Regions from separate parts of the Bowmanella denitrificans genome, predicted to be linked through region 3. Evidence: predicted binding sites of a transcription regulator. Region 3 holds the regulator's gene; each other region holds the start of a gene.
The links. The regulator sigma-54, encoded in region 3, starts transcription at its own class of promoters, with help from an activator protein. The targets are predictions, from matches to a motif close to GTTGGCACGNNNNTNGNNT.
Positions count from the first base shown of each region.

Region 1: a site for sigma-54 is predicted at 3,471-3,489, ahead of ABD028_RS16375 (DUF3192 domain-containing protein). Genes of this name have one in related genera too.
Region 2: a site for sigma-54 is predicted at 5,584-5,602, ahead of nirB (nitrite reductase large subunit NirB). Genes of this name have one in related genera too.

Region 1 covers NZ_BAAAEI010000020.1:197,713-205,362, forward strand. Annotated here, with positions in the region: gene truC (tRNA pseudouridine(65) synthase TruC) at 1-32, opposite strand, end outside; gene ABD028_RS16355 (DUF3549 family protein) at 121-1,137, shown strand; gene ABD028_RS16360 (DUF3301 domain-containing protein) at 1,134-1,436, shown strand; gene ABD028_RS16365 (GNAT family N-acetyltransferase) at 2,086-2,715, opposite strand; gene ABD028_RS16370 (DUF2789 domain-containing protein) at 2,810-3,040, shown strand; gene ABD028_RS16375 (DUF3192 domain-containing protein) at 3,066-3,425, opposite strand; gene ABD028_RS16380 (hypothetical protein) at 3,592-3,888, shown strand; gene syd (SecY-interacting protein) at 3,885-4,436, opposite strand; gene queF (NADPH-dependent 7-cyano-7-deazaguanine reductase QueF) at 4,495-5,334, shown strand; gene ABD028_RS16395 (diguanylate cyclase domain-containing protein) at 5,702-7,264, shown strand; gene ppnN (nucleotide 5'-monophosphate nucleosidase PpnN) at 7,267-7,650, shown strand, end outside.
Region 2 covers NZ_BAAAEI010000014.1:67,638-75,287, forward strand. Annotated here, with positions in the region: gene ABD028_RS12860 (ANTAR domain-containing response regulator) at 96-701, shown strand; gene ABD028_RS12865 (CmpA/NrtA family ABC transporter substrate-binding protein) at 706-1,797, shown strand; gene ABD028_RS12870 (NarK family nitrate/nitrite MFS transporter) at 2,236-3,705, shown strand; gene ABD028_RS12875 (bifunctional protein-serine/threonine kinase/phosphatase) at 3,702-5,456, shown strand; gene nirB (nitrite reductase large subunit NirB) at 5,840-7,650, shown strand, end outside.
Region 3 covers NZ_BAAAEI010000008.1:75,474-83,123, reverse strand. Annotated here, with positions in the region: gene rapZ (RNase adapter RapZ) at 1-827, opposite strand, end outside; gene ptsN (PTS IIA-like nitrogen regulatory protein PtsN) at 824-1,267, opposite strand; gene hpf (ribosome hibernation promoting factor) at 1,326-1,613, opposite strand; gene ABD028_RS09380 (RNA polymerase factor sigma-54) at 1,641-3,119, opposite strand; gene lptB (LPS export ABC transporter ATP-binding protein) at 3,199-3,924, opposite strand; gene lptA (lipopolysaccharide transport periplasmic protein LptA) at 3,929-4,447, opposite strand; gene lptC (LPS export ABC transporter periplasmic protein LptC) at 4,437-4,994, opposite strand; gene kdsC (3-deoxy-manno-octulosonate-8-phosphatase KdsC) at 4,991-5,545, opposite strand; gene ABD028_RS09355 (calcium/sodium antiporter) at 5,563-6,519, opposite strand; gene ABD028_RS09350 (ATP-binding cassette domain-containing protein) at 6,802-7,599, shown strand; gene mlaE (lipid asymmetry maintenance ABC transporter permease subunit MlaE) at 7,599-7,650, shown strand, end outside.

The sequences.
Region 1 (7,650 bases), on a different contig from region 3:
TGGCTTAGCTTACGTTTTACAAAGTCTGACATGCTATATCTATCGGGTTATACTTGCCTGCTTCAAATTAAGGCAATATGGTGCACCTCCAATCGGAGGGGCGAAAAGTCCAAGAGTAACATGACCAGTATCAGTACACTGAGTGAATTCCTGCTGCAATCCGGCTGTCAGTACCGGGTATATGATTTAGGCCGCGCGATCCGTAAGCTGGATCCGCAAACCTTTCTGGATATAGAAAATAACCGCAAGGCCCATCCTTATCCCCGACTTGGCTATGCTTGGCTGGCTGTGTTGTTCTGGAATAAGCAGCTTAGTCATCAGCAGTACATCTGGTTTTTAAAACTGCCACTGGACGAGCAAGGAATGTTGGTCAGTGCCGCCCGCAATCATTTCCTGGGCATTGTATTAGAAGCGTTGGGCAAACAGATGGACAACGCCTCGCCAGACACCCTGCCGGAACATCCTTATGGCTTTGTTCCGGGCCAACAACAAATGGCAGATTTTAACGCTTTAGTGCGTAAGGCGATGAAATTACCCGAATCAGAACACCTGGCTAATGTTCAGGCTTATATTCGTGCCCCTGCGGATCAGGAGTGGCAATCCCTGGCCTTGCAAGGACTGGCTGATTTAGCCGCTAGTCTGGACGACCCTAAGACACGCCAATTGTTTATCAGTCAATTTACTGCATTACATCAACAGGTGCAGCTAACCTTATTGAATTCCTTGGAAAATCACCAACTGGATGTCGGTCTGAGTGAGTTTATACTGGCACAGATGGCGGCACACCCGACACAGCCAGCCTGGCAAATAGCTGGATTACGGGCTCTCAGCCAAAGTCAGGCTGATGGATTAGTGGCTGATACACTCAGCAAGCTGCTGCAAGGTGAGCAAATTGACAGCGATTTGCTGATAACGATTTCCGGGCGTCACTGGCACAGGCTGCTACCCCATGACTTGCTTTCACCCTATATAAATCTTGTGGCTGAACATACGCCGGATTTGTTTGCACCAGTGTTTGCAGATCTGGTCAGATTGCCGCAGCTCAGAACAGCTATGCTGGCCATGCTGCGCAGCACAGACAAAAGTCCCGCCCTTACCCAGGCCATCGGACGACTATTTAGCGAGCAACAGCAATGAATCTGGCTGACCTGCTATTAATGATGGTGATTCTGGCGCTGGCCTGGCAATTCTGGCGAGTCAGGGCTATGAGTGAAAAAGCCTATGGCTATCTGCAGGACTATTGCAATAAGCAAGGCTTACAGCTTATTTCTCTGTCCAGAAGAAAGACCAGAATTCGTCCTTTTCACGGCAAACTGGATTGGTACTGTGAATTTGATTTTGAATTTTCCGGTAACGGCGAGGATACCTATCAGGGCAGTTTAATTATGCGTGGAATGCAAGTAACAGATACCCAGTTGCCGCCTTACCGGGTTTGACCCCGCCAAACCAAGGCGCCAAAAAGAATAAAGGCGTGGTCATCAGACCACGCCCCTACCAAATACTAACTCCCTTTACGGCATACCTTTGCCACTATCATCCTTGTTCCGGTTCCATCTGGAATCCAATCCGTTTGCCCTTACTCTCCCTGAGTAAGACACTCGTCCTGAGTGGATCCCGCTCCCTTATCCCTGTACGCTGCCTCCATTGTGGCGCGATTCCCCTCTCCCAGGGTTGTCCATTTACTTCATCCTGAAGTTATTCCTTTAGCTTCCCCCTGAAGCTGTTCCTTTTGCCTTCTCCTTAGGCTTCATCCCTGCCCTTCATCCTGAAGGTATCCAAAACTCTTCCCTGACCCATCGTGTTTCCTTGTGACAGGGATAAAGATAAAGCACAGGGGATTATTTGCCATACCCCCAATTCAGGCTGACAACATAAATGCACTATGACAGACAAGAAGAAAAGACCAATAAACTTTACATTTCAATAGATTAAGAAAAGTCGTAGGAGTTTGTCGGCATAAACAAAAGCGGTTTATCCTACAGTTTTGTGAGAAATGTCTTACAAAGAAAGCGGCCTTTGTCTTACACGTCTGACAACGGCCAAATGCTCAGTCCAAATAAAGCTGCGCAAACGCTAAGCAAAGTGCTATTTTTTTCGCCGAAACATCAAGTGGCCAGCGATACGGCCAACCTGTAATTCTTTCACTAACCCGTAGTCACCGTCCTCAAAAAAGCCAAGACATTTGGGCAAAGTGACAAATACTGCAACCCCTTCACTGGATCTATCTTCATCCATCAAGGTATCAATGGCCCCCATCAATACATGCCCCAAGCCACGATGCTGATGATCCGGATGCACACCAATAAACGACAGCATATGGTAACGTCCTGCCGGCACCTGCTCTCTGACCTTTTGCTCCTTCTCAACCATTTGTCGGGTGCCCAGGAATCCAGCGGTCAACAACATTTTTAAACGCCAATGCCAGAAACGATTGGGTCCCAGGCTGGCGTTGGGCTGAATAAGGCAGGCCACTGCCAACAGTCGTTCGCCTTCAAATAACCCGACCATAGGCTGTTTGGCGATCCAAAAAGTATGCAGTTCTTCACGGATAGCAGCGCGTAGTCGCTCTTCGTAGCCCTCTTTATCGGCCTGAAATATATTCATAAACAGCGGATCATCATGGTAAGCCTGGTATAAAATCGAAGCAGCGATCTTGAGATCTTCAGCCGCCAGGAATACCGCTTTTACTTTATCTTTTGCCAACGCCAGGTTCATGCCGTTTCCAACAGAAGTTGTCTATAGTTGTAGATAAGACAATAACCCAGCACGGGGAATTTGTTAACATTTTGTTATCTTCGTGGAGGAAGGTATGAACATCAACAGTCCAAGCATTAACGATCTATTTAACCAGTTGGGGCTCGCCAGTGACGAAGGAGCGATAAACCGCTTTATAGACCGTCATAAAGGCTTAGACAGCCGGGTCAAGCTGGAGCAGGCACCCTTCTGGAACTCGTCTCAAAGCAGTTTTATTCAGCATGCCTTGACTGATGATGCGGAGTGGGCTGAAGTCATTGATCAGCTCAACAACAGGCTGCGCTGATCAATGAGTAAGCATTAGGTTCAGACTAATATGTCCGATAGGCCTCGTCGCCCCAGCCACTTAAGTGGTTATCTTTGAACACCAGAGGTGTGCATTCATCCTTGCTTGTTACACCATCACCATGATTTCGATGGGTACGATAAAACAAGACTTGGACCTTTTGGCCATTTTGATCGTGATACTCGCTAAAATCGGGTACCCCCAGGCGGTGAGTAATTTCTTCCAGACTTAACCCTGGGCTTAGCCTGGCAATCTCTTGGCGATTCTGGCTTTCACGTTTCTCCCAATCTGCCTGATGATACTGATCAGGTTTAACCGAAATTATACAGCCAGATAAACTGCCTACAGCCAAACTTAACGTAATCGCAGCTATCCATTTATTCATTATTTTCCTCGTCTTGTTGGACAGTTGGTTGATGTGAATGGGTGTAAGCAAGAGACGAACCAAGTTGTATAACACTGATATTAAAACACTTTTTAATATCAGTGCCATGCTTAGGTAGTGTTAGAATGACTCTATTCACCACTAGATAGCCAAATTGACCAATACTATGAACAATGCGGACTATATTTTGTCGTTATGCAAGGAATTATCGGCGGCAGGGAAAGCCCCCTCAGTGGCTCTGATAAAGTCCAGAGCACAAAAGCCACTGCCGCTGGCCGACATTCTGTCGGTATTACAAAAGTGGAAACAGGCACCCGAGGCATTAGCGGCCAAGGCCAAACCCGTGGCAGAAACCGAGCAACAGGTTCCGTCTTTGTCACAACGGGTAGATAGACTGGAAAAGCAGATGTCAGAACTTATCGCTCTGGTTGCTCAGATTCATCAGCAGTTGGGCAAATCCTAAACCTCGCCTGGGCCTGGTGCCAGACCGTCAAGAAAACAGCTGAGATTATCCGCCAGCACCTCTGAGGCAGGTAAACCCACGCGTTCCAGCACCACCTGACCGCTGTGGTTGTCCAGGCTGAGAATAAAATCATCATCATCCGTCACCGCAAAGAACAGGGTGACAGGCTGCTTTAAGCGCTTTTTCATCAGCACGTGACCAATCAAATTTTGCTGCAAGCGAATAAAGTCATCCTCATTCCAGGGCAACAGCAATTGTAAGTCCCCCCTGGAAGTATGGGCCGTCAGATTCTCACTCCAATATGCGCTATAAAACGCCTTGATATCCGGGTGAAACTCAAGCTCCAACGCCCGTTCGGTATCAACAAAGTCAGCGAGCCCGACTCTGGCCACAGGCTGCCATATAATCTGTCCAGCGGCATCAGTCTCGCCAATCTGGCAAGGAGAAAGCCAGTTCGCATCCCAGTCAGTCAGCAAGGGCCGCCCAGATTGCTGATAATATTGAACATAACGCTGAACAAAGGTTTGTAGACTACTGGCAACTTGCATATCTATTGATTGAACACGAAAAACGTTAGAATAGTGTCAGTTTAACCTGCATAGAATGATGATGACAGAGCAGAAAGCCACCGATACCTTGGCCCATCTCAGCCTGGGTAAAGTCTCAGAATACATTGACCAATACACACCGGATCTGTTGCAGGCCGTACCTCGCAGTATGAATCGGCAAGCGTTGAAATGTGTGGATACTCAACCCTTCCACGGTGTGGATATCTGGAACGGTTATGAGCTATCCTGGCTGAATCTTAAGGGTAAACCCTGTGTAGCCCTGATGCAGGTTGAGATCCCAGCCAGTAGCCCAAACTTAATTGAATCCAAGTCTTTCAAGCTATATTTGAACAGCTTCAATCAGTGGAAGATTGGCGGCCGGGATGAACTACAAGCCACACTTAGCAGGGACTTATCCCATTGTGCCGGAGAAAAGGTTAAGGTCAGTTTACATGACCTCGACGCCACCAAGGATTACCAAATCCAGCATTATCAGGCTGATTTATTGGATGATCTGGATATTGAGGTAAGTGAATATCAACCCAATCCTCAATTGCTGGTCTGTACCGATAAGTTGGTAGAGCGAAGTCATATCAGTCACTTGCTCAAATCCAATTGCCTGATCACCAGCCAACCAGACTGGGCTAGTGTTTTAATTCGCTACAGCGGAAACGAAATCCAACCGGAGAGTCTGTTACGCTACCTGATATCTTTCCGGCAACATAACGAGTTTCACGAACAGTGTGTCGAGCGGATATTTTGCGACATCCTGCAGCAGTGTCAGCCTCAGAATCTGACTGTTTATGCACGCTACACCCGTCGCGGTGGTTTGGACATCAATCCTTTCAGAAGTAATTTTGAATCTCCCTATGCCAATTTGCGACTGATTCGCCAGTAAAACTGAAAGCCTACAAGAATAATTACAAAACCACTTTCACTTTAAAGCTAACTGTGTAAAATGTCCGCAGTTGTTGATAACAGGACTAGAACACACATGCCTCTTAACAATAATAAAAATGACCGGTTACCCTACTATCTGGTCAAACGTCCATTGAACGACGACTGAAACAAAGGGATGGCTTGCCATCCCTTTGTTTTTTCTGCCTGAGCGCTCCTGTATATACGCCCAACTCCCCGATATTCTTAAAAAAATTGCTTATACCCAGATAAATAACCATTATACTGACGATCGTACCTCGCAACGCGATGAGCTGACAGCCCAATCCATTGGTCTGACACGGAGCCGAAAGTAAGGACCCATTGGCATGGATAATGAGTCACAAACAAATACTGTGCGATTAGATCTGTCTTCCCAGAACCAGCAGAAAGTGCTGCGTAGCTTTAAGCATCAAATTGATACGCTGTCGCAATTTATTTTAAGACTCAGCAAATTCTATGATGGGGTAAACCCCCTGCTTGACAAGGAACTTCAGGTGTTACGCGGGCATTTGGGGGGCAAGGTTAACTTTACTTTGGCGGAAGTCAGTATCGGCAAACTGACCGGGTTGCTGATGGACAATGCTGACCACAGCCGCCAGCAGAATGCCAAGTTTCAGGCCCTGCTGGAAGATGCCATTCAACAGTTACGTGAAACCCCAGATGTGCCCCAGGCCCTGAAAGAGGACTCTCAGCAATTTCTGCAAACTATCCGACAAAGTTATGCATCGATTTATACTGGTCAGGCCTATTTAGAAAAAGTCTTATCACTCTACCAAAGAGCGCTGGCCGAAAGCCCCGCTACACAAGGCAACAAGATAACCAAGCCTTCCTCTGACCAAGATGAGCAACGATTGCACCAACAACTGGTCTGCGAATTACGGGAACTGGTGTTGCAACTGTCCGGCGCCAGTAAGGACGAAGAGTTACAAGAAATCCGCCAGCGGCTCGATCATGGTCTGCAGCGCAGTGAACTGCTGGAATGCTGTCTGGTGATCGTACGCTGTCTATTGAAGGATGTGCTCAAAGACAGAAAACAAGCCGAGCGTTTTATAACCAGTTTGCATTCAACCTTGAATAATGTCAGCCAGGCGGTGGGCCGCTCACTCAAAGACAGTCAGGCGGCATATCAAATCAAGGTACAAAGTAATCAGCAACTGCGCCAACATCTTCAGGGTATCGAACTGGCAGTAGGGGAAGCCCATGACCTGTCTTTACTAAAACAACAGGCCTGCGACTACCTGAGCAAGATAGCATCCACGTTAGACAGCCGTGAACGGGCCGACAAAGAAGAGCAATTGGTGCTGATGAACCTGTTAAGGGATATGAAGGATCAACTGACCTTGCTCGAAAAAGAAGCATCTGAATACAAACAAAAGCTATTACAGCAAAAATACCATAGTCATCATGATCCTCTGACTCAGATCCCCAACCGTTATGCTTACAATGACAGGGTCGAGCTGGAATATCGGCGCTGGCGCCGATACGGCACCGACTTAAGCCTGGCTCTGGTTGATGTCGATCACTTTAAAGGTATTAATGATAAATATGGCCACGCTGGGGGCGACAAGACTTTGCAGGTTATTGCCCAGCAAATTGCCAAATGTCTGCGCTCCACAGACTTTTTAGCCCGCTGGGGTGGGGAAGAGTTTGTAATCTTGTTTCCGCAAACCCCCATTGCAGAATTGGATAGCGTGCTGGAAAAAATTCGCCAACAAATTGAAAAAATCCCCTTTAAATTCAAAGAGCAAGCGGTCAGTATCACAGTATCACTTGGTGCTGCTGGCTTTTCCCGTGAAGATGACGTTGACACCGTCTTCGAGCGTGCCGATCGCGCACTATACGAAGCTAAGCATCAGGGCCGAAACCGCTGCATAATCAGTAAAGGATGATAATGAAAAAAACTGTACAGCTAAACCCTATCGGGGCCATGAGTCTGCTGTCCCAGTTGGAAGTAGACAGACTGAAAAAATCCACCTCCAGCGAACTTTACCAACTGTTTCGCAATTGCAGCCTGGCAGTGCTGAATAGTGGCGCCCATGAAGACAACTACGAAAACATATTTTCTCCCTATGAAGATTTCGAGATCAACCTTCTGCGCCGCGAACGCGGGGTGAAGATTGAACTGGTCAACCCACCTGCTCTGGCTTTTGTAGACGATAAACTGATCAAAGGGGTTCATGAGCATTTATTTGCTGTGTTGCGGGATTTGCTACATATGGGCGCCCGTTACCAGAACAACTTGCTGGTCGAACAGTCTGAATCTATCCATATCACC
Region 2 (7,650 bases), on a different contig from region 3:
AAGAATTGCCTTAGCACTATGATTTTAAAGACTAAAAACAAAGTGGTGCGCATTTTGCGAAGGCCTCACTACTATTTTTCAGTTAATCATATTGAATGCCGTCAAGCGATGTGTGTTTAGAAAAACCACTGGATATTCTGCTGATTGACGATGACTTGGACAGGGCAGCCGCCTTTCGCTCCGCATTGGATAAATCACGTTATCAGGTGTCGCATCTGGTCAGCTCCCGCACCGCCTTGCTAAAAGAGGTGGACAGGCTGAAACCCGATATTATTGTGATCGATATTGAGTCACCGGATCGGGATATTCTGGAGAGCCTGAGCACCTTATCCAACTTCAACCCCAAACCAGTGGTGATGTTCTGCGATCAGGAGGACACCGGACTTATCAATCAGTCTGTGCAATCCGGCGTCAGTGCTTATGTGGTGGGAGATGTCAGTAGCAGCCGGGTGCGCTCAATTCTGGATGCGGCGGTCGCGCGCTTCAACCAGTTTCAGCATCTTAAACAGGAGTTGGACGAAACCAAGCGTAAATTGGACTCCCGCCGTTTGATAGACAAAGCCAAACACCTGTTAATGACACAAAAGTCCTTAACCGAACAGCAGGCATTCAGCAGCCTGCGCAAAATGGCCATGGACAGCGGACAAAAAATGGAAGATGTCGCCAGAACATTGATTTCTTTATTTAACACATTGGATTAAATAGATGTCTACAACTGACAAAGCGCCGCTTGAAATAGGTTTTATGCCCTTAACCGACAGTGCGCCATTGGTCGTCGCCAAGGAACTGGGGTTCTTTGCGCAATGTGGCATACAGGTTAACCTCAGGCGGCAAAACTCCTGGGCGACCTTGCGGGATAAGTTGCATGCAGGTGTGCTGGATGCGGCACAGATGCTTGCGCCGATGCCACTTGCCAGTCGGCTTGGGTTGGGGGGCACGCAACGCCAATTTATCACGCCGTTTGTGCTGAGTTTCAACGGCAATGGTATTACGTTGTCCGAGCGCTTGTATCAACAGGTCACCAGTCTGAATGCGATGTCCTGCCGAGCCCCAGCTATGCCGTTGCCAGCCGAAAGCTTGCGAGCCGTGATCCGTCAGCGGCAAAAAGCCGGGCAGAGTAAACTGCGTTTTGCCACGGTTTTTCCCTTTAGTTGTCATTTCTATCAGCTTTGCGACTGGCTGCGCAGCGGGCAAATTGTACCTGGGCAGGATGTGGACATTCAGGTGATCCCGCCCACCAGTATGGTGGCTGCTTTGCATGAAGGCAGTGTCGATGGTTACTGTGTCGGTGGTCCATGGAATGCCAAGGCCGTCAGGGTCGGGTTGGGGGTCACGGTGGTCACGTCCTGTGATATCTGGCCGGATATGCCAGAAAAGGTGTTGGGGATGCTGCAAAGCTGGCAAACACATAATCCCGACAGTTGCCAGGCCTTGTTACAGGCATTGGATATGGCCTGTCGTTGGCTGGCATTAGTGCCCAATCGCTTCGAAGCTGCGCGAATACTGTGTGATGAGGCATACCTGCATGCCGATCTGGATGTCGTGGCACCCGCTTTACTGGGCAGTTGTTTGGTGCAGGAGTCGGTGGCGCCCAGGTATATACCGGCCTACAACCGGTTTGCTAGCTCTGGCGAGACGCCGGACAATTGTCCCAACCCTGGCTATGCAGAGTGGTTTTTGTCTCATATGCAGTCATCTGGACAGCTGCAACAGAATATTGCCGGTCAGAATATTGCGGCCGAGGTGTACCGGGCCGATCTCTATCAAGGAGTATTTGCCGACAAGCTGAACGCTTGATTGCACTGACGCGGGGCAAGGTTGCACTCAAACCGACAAGTTGCTCCCTAACCTGTGACAGTGAATTATTCTAACTTTATGATAAATATACAAAAAATATTCTGGCATTCAATCTGCATTAGCTGTCAGGCAACAAGTGGAACGGTACAACTCCGCCAATGGGAATTGCCGGACATGGCACTGGTATCGCGGCAAAGATGCTGCAACGGCAACAATAATAATCAGAGCCGCCAGGCCCAATAACAATAAGATACCGCCACCACCAATCAGGCCCAGGTCTGTTGGTTTAACAACTTAGTGAGTCGGTCGTTTGGCAATGACGCCTGCCACCGACAAGGCAACGAAGCCCGGAGCGCTGTGCATAGCACGGCCTCTGGGCTTTTTTTTGAACTCAATATAGCCGGGCAGCCTGGGTATGGCGGGATGCGGGAGTGAAAAATGACATCAGCAGACACATTTAACTTATTGTCGTTCAAGGGCAGGATGAAGATATTACATCTGTCCTGGATGGCTTTTTTTATTACCTTCTTAGTGTGGTTCAACCATGCGCCCTTGTTACAGGCCATCGCTGTCGACCTGGGGCTGGACAGTCAGCAGATTAAAACCTTGTTGATCCTGAATGTGGCGCTGACCATCCCAGCCAGAGTCGTGATAGGCATGCTGACCGACAGGTATGGGCCACGACGGGTATACTCTGTATTGCTGGCGGTCTGTTCGTTACCTTGTCTGGCCTTTGCCCTGGCAGACAATTTTATTCAGGCCGCCATTGCCAGATTTTTGCTGGGCTTTATTGGTGCCGGTTTTGTTATTGGCATTCGCATGGTCAGTGAATGGTTTCCCAGTCATGAGTTAGGCACAGCCGAAGGGGTGTATGGCGGTTGGGGTAACTTTGGGTCGGCCGCCGCTGCTTTCAGCTTGCCCGCGTTGGCCTTGCTGTTTGGCGGCGATGAGGGTTGGCGTTATGCCATCGGCCTGACCGGTCTGCTGAGTCTGGTTTTTGCCTTTGTGTATTATGCCAATGTCTCTGATACCCCCAAGGGGGCAACGTATTTTAAGTCACGCCAAAGTGGGGCCATGGAAGTGACCAGTCGGCAGGATTTTTTTCTGCTGCTGATTATGAAGCTACCTATGTATGGCGCATTGGCTCTTTTGGTCTGGAAACTCTCTGCCAGCGGTGTCGGCCTGCTGTCAGACAGTTTTTGCCTGCTGGCTTATCTGGGGCTGGTGGTATTGTATGGCATCGAAGTGCAGCAAGTCTGGCGGGTGAATAAGTCGGTGTTTTCAACCCCAGTGCCTGAATTGCACCGTTATTCCTTTAAACAGGTGGCAGTGTTGAACATCCTGTACTTTGCCACCTTCGGCTCGGAGCTGGCAGTAGTGTCCATGTTGCCGTTGTTTTTTGCCGAAACCTTTGCCTTGGCGCCGTTAGTGGCAGGTATGGTGGCATCGGCTTATGCCTTTATGAATTTGATGTCCCGACCTGCCGGCGGTTGGTTGTCAGATCGTTTTGGCCGAAAATCCGTCTTGCTGATCCTCACCGGCGGACTGGCGCTGGGTTACCTTATGATGAGCCAGGTCGATAGCAGTTGGCCGCTGCACTGGGCCATTCTGGCGGTTATGCTTTGCTCTTTCTTTGTGCAGTCTGGCGAAGGTGCGGTGTTTGCTGTTGTGCCGCTGATTAAGCGCCGCCTGACCGGCCAGATAGCCGGTATGACAGGTGCCTATGGTAATGTCGGCGCGGTTACCTACTTAACTGTGTTGTCGCTGGTAGATTATGCCAGTTTCTTTATGGTGATTGCGGCCACGGCAGTACTGGGTTTTATGGTGCTGCTGCTGATGGATGAACCTAAAGGACATATGGCCGAAGTTCGTGAAGATGGTTCGGTAGAGTTGATCACCCTGTCATGAGCAACGCATCTGCAGTGAGCCTGGCTAACCCCGAGAGCCAGGCTGATACAACTGGCAAGTTGGACTTGTGTTTTGGTGGTGCCAGCCTGGCCGGGCAGAAAGTCATCAACGACGATGCCTTTGCCGCCCATTTACCCAGTGGCTGGTTGTTGCAAATCAAAGGTGGGGTGGCCTGCATTGCCGACGGGGCCAGCCATACCGGGCAGGGCCAGCAAGCGGCACAGTTAAGTGTGCAGCATTTTATTCAGGACTATTTGAGCACGCCCGACAGCTGGCCGGTTAAAACCAGTGCTGCCCGTATTCTGACATCACTGAATAACTGGCTGTATCATCATGGTCGCCAGGCACCAGGTCAGATGGGCATGTTAACCACTTTCAGCGCCCTGATCTGCAAGTCCAATACCGCACATTTGCTGCATGTGGGAGACAGTCGTATTTACCGCTACCGGGGTGCGGAGCTTGAGCTGCTGACAATTGACCATCGGCTGAACCGGCCACCGATGCCGCTGTGCAGGGCGCTGGGCATGGACAACTATGTGGAAGTGGACTATCGCCAGACCGATCTTAAGCCAGGTGACGTATTTCTGCTATGCACCGATGGGGTGCATGATGTCTTGCCGGATGTGCGCCTTAAAGCGCTGCTTGGCAATCTGCAAAGTGATCTGGAAGCCGGGGCGCAGAGCATAGTGGACGCCGCGCTGACGGCGGGCAGTGCGGATAATATCAGTGCGCTGTTGCTGCGGATTAACAGCCTGCCACAGCAAGATGAGCAGGAAATATTGTCTGAACTCACCTCGAAGGTTATCCCGCCGGTGTTACAAAAGGGCATGACGCTGGATGGTTTTGTGGTGCGCCAGGTTTTGCATCATGGTATGCGCAGTCATGTTTATCTGGTCAGCCATAAAGACTGGCCTTACCCTTTGGTGCTTAAAGCGCCGGCGCTTAACCATGACGACGATGCCGTCTATCTGGATAGCTTTATCAAAGAACAATGGGTGGCGACAAGACTGCAGCACAAAGGCATTATGAAAATGTACTCCGCACCGCCCAGTCGTTTTCTTTACCATCTTTGCGAATATCTGCCGGGGCAGACACTACGCCAGTGGATGCAAGACCATCCCAGTCCAACTTTAGGGCAAATCAGACCAATATTAACGCAACTGATAGACGTGCTCAGAGTTTTGCAAAGACAGGGGATGGTGCACCGCGATTTACGCCCGGAGAATATCATCATCGGTGTGCAAGGCCAGTTAACCCTGCTGGACTTTGGCGCTGTGCAAGTGGCGGGCTGGCAGGAAGCCGGAGCCGCTGTACGAGCGGACGAGCCGCGGGGCGCGATGGAATACAGCGCACCCGAATGCTTATTGGGGCAGCAGGCGAGCATGTATAGCGATCAATTTTCGCTGGCGGTACTGCTTTATGAACTGTTTAGCGGCAAGCTGCCTTTTTCCGCCCCCGCACTGTCTCGTAGCAGCCAGGACAAAGTCACGTCGCGACGTTATCACAGCCTGACGGCACACCGGCCGGATCTGCCTGCCTGGCTGGATTTAGTCCTGCAAAAAGCCACCCGCTTTGAACCGCGCCAGCGTTATGCTGCTCTGTCAGAATTTGCACAGGACCTGACTCAGCCCAGTGGCCGACTATTGGCCAGACAATCCAGCTTGTCCCTGCTGGAGCGGCAACCAGTACGATTCTGGCAGGCGGTGTCGGTGTTATTGGCGCTATTGCTGGTTTGTCAGTGGCTGATGTAAGGCATTGTTCTGGAAAGACGTAGGGTGCTGCACCAGTGAAGTGCAGACTTGCACCCAAGTGGTTTGCGATGACCTTGTTCAGGCCTGCTAATTTCTTGTAATGCGTTGATAATTAAGGATTTAATAAGTTGGCATTATGTCTGCTTAATGGTTTTCAGCGCTAAGGCCCGGACGCTTGGCCGTCCACGGACAGTTAGATCCACCCGGCCTTTAAAGCCGGTGTATAACAGGTCGTCGCCGCGTTAATACAATTTGTCATACGACCCGCACAGACGATGAAGTCTGCTGCCGGGCCGGGCAACGAAGCCCACAGATACGCATCCCATCAGGGATGGACGGTCTGTGGGCTTTTTTATTTTGGGCCAAAACCCATGGAGTTGAGCATGAGCAACACAAAGAAAATACTGGTGGTGGGCAATGGTATGGTTGGTCACCATTTTGTTGAACAACTGGTTGGTGCCTGTCCTGGCGCAGAGATCACAGTGCTAAGCGGTGAACCCAGACTGGCGTATGACAGAGTGCATCTGTCGGAATTTTTTGCCGGTAAAAGCGCCGAGGATCTGATGCTGACCAGCGAATCCCACTATCAGCAACTGGGAGTTCACTTTTTCTGCAATGCCTGGGTGGAGAGAATTGACCGCCAGGCCAAGCAGGTTTGGCTGAAAGACGGGCGCCATCTGGTGTACGACAAGCTGGTTTTGGCCACCGGATCTTATCCTTTTGTGCCGCCCATTCCCGGCAATGATCAGCCCCATTGTTTGGTGTATCGCACTATCGAAGATCTTGAGGCCATTCAGGCGTCGGCAGCGCAAAGTCGCGTCGGCGTGGTGATCGGCGGCGGGTTATTGGGGCTGGAAGCCGCCAATGCCCTGAAGCAAGCCGGGCTGCAAGCCCATGTGGTGGAGTTTGCCCCCCAGCTAATGGCGGTGCAACTGGATGAAGGCGGCGGTAAACAACTGCGCAGCAAAATTGAAGCGTTGGGTGTCAAGGTACACACAGATAAGGCCACGCAGCAAATTGTGGCAGGTAAACACTGTCGCTATCAGTTGCAGTTTAAAGATGGCGAGGCACTGGAGGCCGATCTGATATTGTTTTCCGCCGGTATTCGCCCGCAGGATTCGCTGGCGCGCCAGGCAGAGCTACAAACAGGCGAACGCGGCGGCATTATTATCGATGACCAGTGCCGCACCTCAGATCCTGATATTTACGCCATTGGTGAATGCGCGCTGTGGCAGGGCAGGATTTTTGGTCTGGTGGCCCCCGGTTATCAGATGGCCCGTGTGGCTGCCAGCCATATCAGCGCTGGGGAGCTGTGTTTCCAGGGCGCAGATATGAGCACCAAACTCAAATTACTCGGGGTTGAGGTGGCCAGTATCGGCGATGCGCATGGGAAAACCCCTGGGGCCTTGTCTTACCAGTATCAGAACCAGCCGCTGGGCATTTACAAGAAACTGGTGGTAGATGCCAGCCAGCAAAGATTGCTGGGCGCGGTGCTGGTGGGTGACAGCTCCGATTACGATACCTTGCTGCAATATGCGCTCAACGGTATGGATCTACCGGAATTTCCGGAAAGTCTGATTCTACCCGCAGCTGGCAGCAAACCCGCATTGGGTGCCGATGCACTCCCCATCACGGCCACTATTTGTTCCTGCCACAATGTCAGCAAGGGCGATGTTCTCGGTGCCATGGATGCGGGCGCTTGTGAACTTGGCGCGATTAAAAGCTGCACTAAGGCCAGCACGGGTTGTGGTGGCTGCGCCGGATTACTGAAAACCCTGGTGGATGGCGAATTGGCCAAACGTGGCGTGGAAGTGAAAAAGGATATCTGCGAACACTTTGCCTATAGCCGCCAGGAACTGTTCCATCTGGTGCAGGTGGAAAACATCCGTACCTTTGAGGCGTTGCTGGAAAAGCACGGCCAAGGGCTTGGCTGCGATATCTGTAAGCCTGTGGCGGCGTCGATTCTGGCCTCCAACTGGAATGAGTTTGTGCTGGCCACCCCGCATGTGGGCCTGCAGGACACCAACGACACCTTTTTGGCCAATATGCAAAAAGACGGCACCTATTCTGTGGTACCCAGAGTGCCGGCCGGTGAGATTACCCCGGATAAGCTGATTGTGATTGGCCAGGTGGCGAAAAAGTATCGGCTCTACACCAAAATTACCGGCGGTCAGCGTATTGATTTGTTTGGCGC
Region 3 (7,650 bases):
TGCCTTATTTGTACATCCGGATGTACCGCCTTGAATGTGCGCGCCAGGCTTTCTGCCACGTAAACGGAGCGATGCTGACCACCAGTACAACCAATGGCTATGGTGACATAGCTGCGGTTATTGCGCTCCAGATGAGGTAACCAGGTTGATATCAGGTTCTGTATTTGCCAGATAAACTTGGTAACAATGGCCTGGGAGCCTAAAAATGCTTCCACTTGCGGATCCAGACCGGTCAGGCTCTTCAGCTCAGGCTCCCAGTGCGGGTTAGGCAAAAATCGCGCATCGAATACGTAGTCGGCATCCTTGGGAATGCCATGTTTAAAACCAAATGATTCGAAAACCAATACCAGGCGTGAGCTCTTTTTTCCCAGGATGCGTTCACGCACCAGTTCGGCCAACTGATGCACCGATAACTCACCGGTGTCGATGTATAAGTCGGCCCGCTCGATAATCGGGGCAAGCAATAAGGCTTCTGACTGAATAGCGTCGGTCAGCGACTTACTGTGTTTGGATAACGGGTGCAGACGACGGGTTTCGCTGAAACGTTTGATTAGCACGTCGTCACTGGCATCCAGATAAAGTATGGTCAGTTCCCAGTTAGAGGGCAGGTAGTCAAGAATTTCTACCAACTCTTCAGGGTCTTTGGGTAGGTTACGCACATCAATGCTGACGGCAACCTGATCATACTCATCGACAACCGTGTGGGTCAGAGTCGGTAGCAAATTAACCGGAATATTGTCCACACAGTAATAACCCAGATCTTCCAATGCCCTTAAGACAATAGACTTACCCGAGCCGGAGCGCCCGCTGATAATAATGAGTTTCACACTATGGCCTCAAATAGTTCCTGATCTGATTGGGCATGACGTAGCTTTTTCACCGTTTCCTTGTCATTCAGTTTGGCTGCTATAGTGGCCAGGGTTTGCAGATGTCCCTGTGCCTGATCTTCTGGTACAAGAATAGCGAAGAAGATGTCCACAGGCTGATTATCAATGGCTTCAAACGCGACGGCTGGCTGGCTGGTTAACAATATTGCCGTGACTTTCTCCAGTCCGGCCAAACGGCCATGGGGAATGGCAATGCCACAACCAATGCCGGTACTACCCATTTTTTCACGGTTCAGCAGACTGGTGAGGATCGCATCCTGACCAATTTCTGGCAGATGCCTGGCCGCGATATCACTGATAGATTCCAGAATGCGTTTTTTACTGGTCCCCTGAATGGCACAGGAAGTGCAATCAAGGGAGAGGATGTCTTTGATTTCCATGCTGAGTTTTGTGTTGTGGCCATAAACAGGCGGGGCCTGTTTATGGCTTTGTTTGAGCCTAATGGCGTTTTATTTTTTCCTTATGCTTGAGCACCTGGCGATCAAGCTTATCTATAAGGCTGTCAATGGCGGCATACATATCGGTATGCTCGGAGGTGGCAAAAACCTCGGCACCATTGAGGTGCAGAGTGGCTTCCGCCTTCTGATTAAGTTTCTCCACATTCAGGATAACATGGACATTGTTAATATGATCGAAATGTCGCTCCAACTTGGTAAATTTGCTGTCAACATAGGCGCGAAGAGAATCGGTGATTTCAACGTGATGACCAGTAAGGTTGATTTGCATAATGCCTCTTCCTTTTGTTGGTAAGTCTTAAAGCAGACTCTTGCGTTGGTTGGATGGGGGAATCGATAAGGATTCCCGGTATTTGGCGATTGTCCGCCGGGCAACCATAATGCCTTGCTCGGCCAACAACTGCGCAATCTTGCTGTCACTCAGCGGTTTGGCGGGTTTTTCTGCCGCCACCAGTTTTTTAATCAGAGCGCGGATAGCAGTAGACGAGCACTCGCCACCACTTTCCGTTGCCACATGGCTGGAGAAGAAGTATTTCAGCTCAAAAATGCCACGTGGTGTATGCATATACTTCTGGGTCGTAACCCGGGAAATAGTGGATTCATGCATATCCACCATTTCTGCGACATCATTCAGCACCATTGGTTTCATGGCCTCAGGGCCATATTCAAAAAATCCCTGTTGCTGCTGTACTATGCAATTAGCCACTTTAAGTAGCGTTTCATTCCGGCTTTCCAGACTCTTGATAAACCATTTGGCTTCCTGCATATGAGAGCGGATAAACTGGCTGTCGCTGGAATTTCTGGCATTGCGGCTCATGGCCGCATACTGCTGATTGATACTCAACTTGGGCAGGCTATCAGGGTTTAGTTCTACCACCCAGCGGCCATTTTTCTTAGTCACTGACACGTCTGGAATAACGTACTCTGGTTCACTGGTGACGATGGCGCTGCCTGGCCTGGGATTCAGGGTTTGCAGTAACCGCAGTGCTTCACGCAGTTCGTCTTCTTTCAAACGTGCCTTGCGCATCAGGGTACGGTAGTCTTTGCTGGCCAGCAGTTCGCTATGCTCCAGAATCAACGCCTTGGCTTCTTCCAGCCAGGGGGTTTCAGCGCCAAACTGACGAAGTTGCACCAATAGGCATTCTTGCACTGAACGCGAGCCTACCCCCACAGGATCAAACATCTGGATACGTTTTAACACGCATTCCACCTCATCCAGTTCCACTTCTTCGTCTTCGATATCCAGACTCTGCAGAATGTCTTCGGTGCTGACCGTAAGATAACCTGACTCATCAATGCTATCGATAATAGCGATAGCAATAGCGGTGTCAGTTTCACTGAAAGGGGTCAGACGCATTTGCCACAGCAAGTGATCCTGAATGCTGTCGGATGTTTCACCCTGGTAAATATTGTCCTCATCTGAGCTGGCGGCTGAGGAGGAGGGGCCTGAAGAAGCGCTGTAATACTCATCCCAGGTAGTATCTACCGGTAAGTCGTCTGGTAATTCCTGTTTTTCCAGCGCTTCGCCGGTTTCCATGCGGTCGTTGTCTTCGCTATTGGCAGAAGCACTGTCGTTGCTGACATTGTTGAGGTCCTGATCGTCGCCGGTGGAAAAATCCTGGCCGTCATCCGCTTCCAACAAAGGGTTGGATTCCAGGGCTTCCTGGATTTCCTGTTGCAGATCCAGGGTCGACAGTTGCAACAGACGAATGGCCTGTTGCAGTTGCGGCGTCATGGTGAGCTGCTGGCTGAATTTTAGCTGTAATGCGGGCTTCATCTACTTCTTATTATCTTCCAATGGCCTTCAGGGTATTGATATGGTCGTTCATGGCAAGTTCAATGCCTGTTTGGCTTAACTATAGCTTGAATTGCTCACCCAGGTATACATCTCTGACCTGCTTGTCGTTAAGTACCTGTTCGGCTGAGCCTTCCGCAATTAATTCACCATGACTGACAATATAAGCTTTTTCACATACATCCAGGGTTTCACGGACATTATGGTCGGTAATCAGAACGCCGATGCCTCTGTCTTTCAGATGATGGATAATCTTTTTTATATCGCTGACCGAAATGGGATCGACACCGGCAAAGGGCTCATCCAGCAATATAAATCTGGGGTTGGCTGACAAGGCCCGGGCGATTTCCACCCGGCGTCTTTCTCCTCCGGACAGACTCATGCCGGTGCTATGACGGATATGGTTGATGTTAAATTCATCCAACAATGCATCCGCCTCCTGCTCCCGTTGCTCCTGGTTGAGATCCTTGCGGGTTTCCAGAATCGCCATCAGATTTTGATAAACGCTTAGTTTCCGGAAGATGGATGACTCCTGGGGCAGATAGCCAATGCCCAGTCTGGCCCGCACATGCATTGGTTGGTGGCTGAGTTCCTGGTCATCAATAAATATCTGGCCTTTGTCCATGGGAACCAGGCCAACAATCATATAGAAGGAAGTGGTTTTTCCTGCGCCATTGGGGCCGAGCAAACCCACAATCTGTCCGGTACTGACTTGCAGGCTCACGTCACGCACCACCTGGCGATTTTTGTAGCTTTTCGCCAGATGCGAGGCCTTAAGTGTTGGCATGAATTTACTTCTCCTGGACCGGTTTCTTCTTGGGCTCTGGCTGGAAAATTGTTTCTACCCGGCCATCACCGTCGTCCGAGCCTTGTGCGACTAACTGTTCCTTCTCCATATTGAACTCAATGTTATCACCGCTAACACTGCTGCTGTTTTGATGTAGCTCAGCATTTCCCTTTAAGGTCAGAGTTCGTTTATCCACCTGATATTCGATATGATTGGCCAACGCCCGAATACGACTGCCGTCGGCCATGGTTTGTTGGTACTCGGCCGGTTCGCCTTTGGCAATAAAAATTTCCCGTCCTTTACCTTGTTCGGCATTCACTTCCACTTCATCGGCATCAATACTCAGGGTGCCTTGGGTGATTTTCACATTTTCGCGAAAAATGGACACTTTATTGATACCGTCACCGGACTGGTATTTGGAGGCCACCTTAATAGGTTCGTTAAAATCCTTATTGATTGCTGCAGCGGAAGCACTCAGAAGAACGGCCGCCGTCAGCACATGCAGTTTAATTTTATTTACCATAGATGGTCTCTACGTGATCCAGTAGTTCAAATTGTTTGGTGTTCAAATCTGCGCTAAAACCATTGCCTCTGATGACATAATTGACACCGCTGATGGTAACAGGCTGGTCAGAATGCATGGTTTTGCTGTTCAGGTCTATCTCGATAAAGCTGGTGCTGATGGTTTGCAGCAATCCTTCGTTGCTAAGACTGCGTATCTCTACATTGGTTTCCAACTGAATGCGGTTGTCTTCGTATAGTGTGCCCTCGTCGGCGGTAATTTCCCAAGGGGGCTCGTTCGTGTCAACAAAGATACTGTATTGAGGTTGCTGGAACAGGGTAAAACCCAGCATGTCGTAATGCTCCATTACCTTAGCGTGGATACTATGAGTCAGAACACCATCGTCATTATACAAACTGGTTTGCATATTGCGGGCCAGGTAATTTGGCTGCCAGACTTCTTCACCTTGCTTGCTGGTTTGTGGCTGTTCACTGTCCAGCCACCAGTTGTAGTTGGTAGCCAGTATCAGCACAAACAGCAGCAGAATACTTAAGGTCAGGCGATTCATAGGCTAATGCCGTGTATTTGGGTTAGTTGATGATTGGCTTGCAATATCATATCGCAAACCTCTCTGACGGCACCAAATCCACCTTGGCAACGGGTAATAAAATCGGCCTGTTGTATCACCACTGGATGACCATCGGGTACCGAAATCTTGATACCTGCTTGTCTGAACATGCCCAGATCGGGCATATCATCACCCATGGCAGCTATCTGCTCTGTATTGAGTTTCATCTGCCCAGCTATGTCCTGCAAGGCCTGTTGTTTATCTTCCTGCCCCTGGATGATATAGCGCAGGCCTAGTGCGCGCATCCTGTCTTCCACTATTTGAGATTTGCGTCCAGTGATGACAGCCACTTCTACCCCTATTTTCATCAGCGCTTTGACGCCGTAACCGTCGCGGGTGTGAAAGGCTTTTAATTCTGCACCATCATTTCCCAGATAGATTCGGCCGTCGGAAAAAATACCGTCCACGTCACAGGCTAACAAGCGGATATTGGCAAAGCGCTTAAAGATAGAAGTGTCTAACGTGCCGTAGGGGGTCTGGGTATGGCTCATGTGGCCTCTAATTCCGGTTAATGTTGAAACAAACTGGCCTGGTAAGCCAGGTAGCAAGCCAATAACAGTCCGCCTTGCCAACGCTGTATCTGCCGCCGTCCGCGAATAGCGATGCAAAAAAATACCAACAGCATGGTCAAAGCCAGCATGGCTGGCAAATCCCGTTGTACCGCCAGGGAATCTATGGCTCCCGGAGCCAACAGCCCCGGCATGGACAGTACTGCCAAAATATTAAAAATATTGGAGCCTAATATATTGCCCAAAGCCAGATCGTCTTCACCTTTCATGACGCCTGCTATGCTGGCGGCCAGCTCAGGTAAACTAGTACCGATTGCGATGACGGTCAGGCCAATCACCAAGTCACTAATGCCAAAATGCCGGGCAATATCAGCTGCCGAAGCCACCATCACATGGGCGCTGAGTGGTAATAAAAGCAAACCAGCCAATATCCACAACACGGCTTTAGCGGAAGCCATTTTGGATATTTCCCCGGCTATTTCCTGATTAAGAGGATCCTGTTTGTCGCTGCGTAGTGATAGCCAGGCAAGCAGGCCAATCACCAGGAAAAATAATAATAACAACAGCAACCCTTCACGGTAGCCCAGACGGCCGTCCCACAATAAATAGGTGGCCAGTAAAGACACCGCCAGTACTATGGGTAATTCCCGCCACAACGTGCCAGAGGATACCAGCAGCGGCCTGAACAGGGCCGTGATGCCTAACACCAGGCCGATATTTGCAATATTTGAGCCGATGGCGTTACCAACTGCGGTATTGCTGTTGCCCGCTAGTGAGGCACTTGCACTGACCATAATCTCCGGCGCAGATGACCCCATGGCTACAATAGTCAGACCAATGAGCATGGGGGGCAGTCCAAAATTTCCCGCCAGCGCAGAAGCACCGCGGATGAATCCATCGGCACTCCAACTTAATACTGCCAGACCGGCCAGGAAAATCAGGGATTCTGTAATCACTAGCTGCTGAAAGATGTCCATATCGTTGACCTTGTGGCGATTGTCGCAAAATCCAAGCCTTTTGCCTATCAGTGCGCATCATGGATTTGCGAAAGTAAACTGTACCGTTTACAATTCGACAGATCCAGGCCAGATAGGGGTTAACCAGGCCTGGTCAGACAAAATTCGAACATTTAGAACACAACTTATTACTTTTTAACTTTGTTGCAGTTTCTTGAAAAACATTACAATACCCCCACTCTGGTGCGCCCAAGAGTGGTATTTTGTTAGATGGATGTGGAAATGGAAGACTTGGTAAGTGTAGATAACCTGACGTTCTCCCGCGGTGATCGGTTGATTTACCAGGATATTTCCCTTCGTCTGAGAAAGGGTAAAACCACCGCCATTATGGGCCCCAGCGGTATAGGTAAAACCACACTGCTTAAGCTAATTGGTGGTCAGCTGCGTCCGGATAGCGGTGATATTCGCTTTAAAGGTGAATCGATTCCCGGTATGGGACGTAAACGCTTGTTTGAGGTACGCCGACAAATGAGCATGTTGTTTCAAAGTGGTGCCCTGTTTACTGATATCTCAGTGTTTGACAATGTTGCCTACCCACTTCGTGAGCATACAAACCTTTCTGAACAATTAATTCGTTTACTGGTACTGATGAAATTGCAGGCAGTTGGGTTACGCGGTGCCGCCGCAATGATGCCCAGCGAGCTTTCCGGCGGCATGGCGAGGCGTGCTGCACTGGCCAGGGCTATTGCTTTAGACCCTGAACTGATTATGTATGACGAGCCATTCGCTGGTCAGGATCCTATTTCTATGGGCGTGTTGGTGAAGTTAATTAAAGAACTGAATGACGCCCTGAGTCTGACGAGCGTGGTGGTTACTCATGATGTCACGGAAGTGATGTCTATTGCTGACTATGTCTACATTCTGGCGGACAAACAGATTATTGGTGAAGGTACGCCAGAACAAATCCGTTCCCATCAGTCACCTCTGGTTCAGCAGTTCCTGCTTGGACGTGCCGATGGACCCGTGCCTTTTCATTATCCTGCCGAGAACATTGCGCAGCAGTTGTTGGAGAATTATTGATGGAATGGTTTGCACGCCTTGGCAGGTCTACTTTGCAGGGCTTAGCAGGGT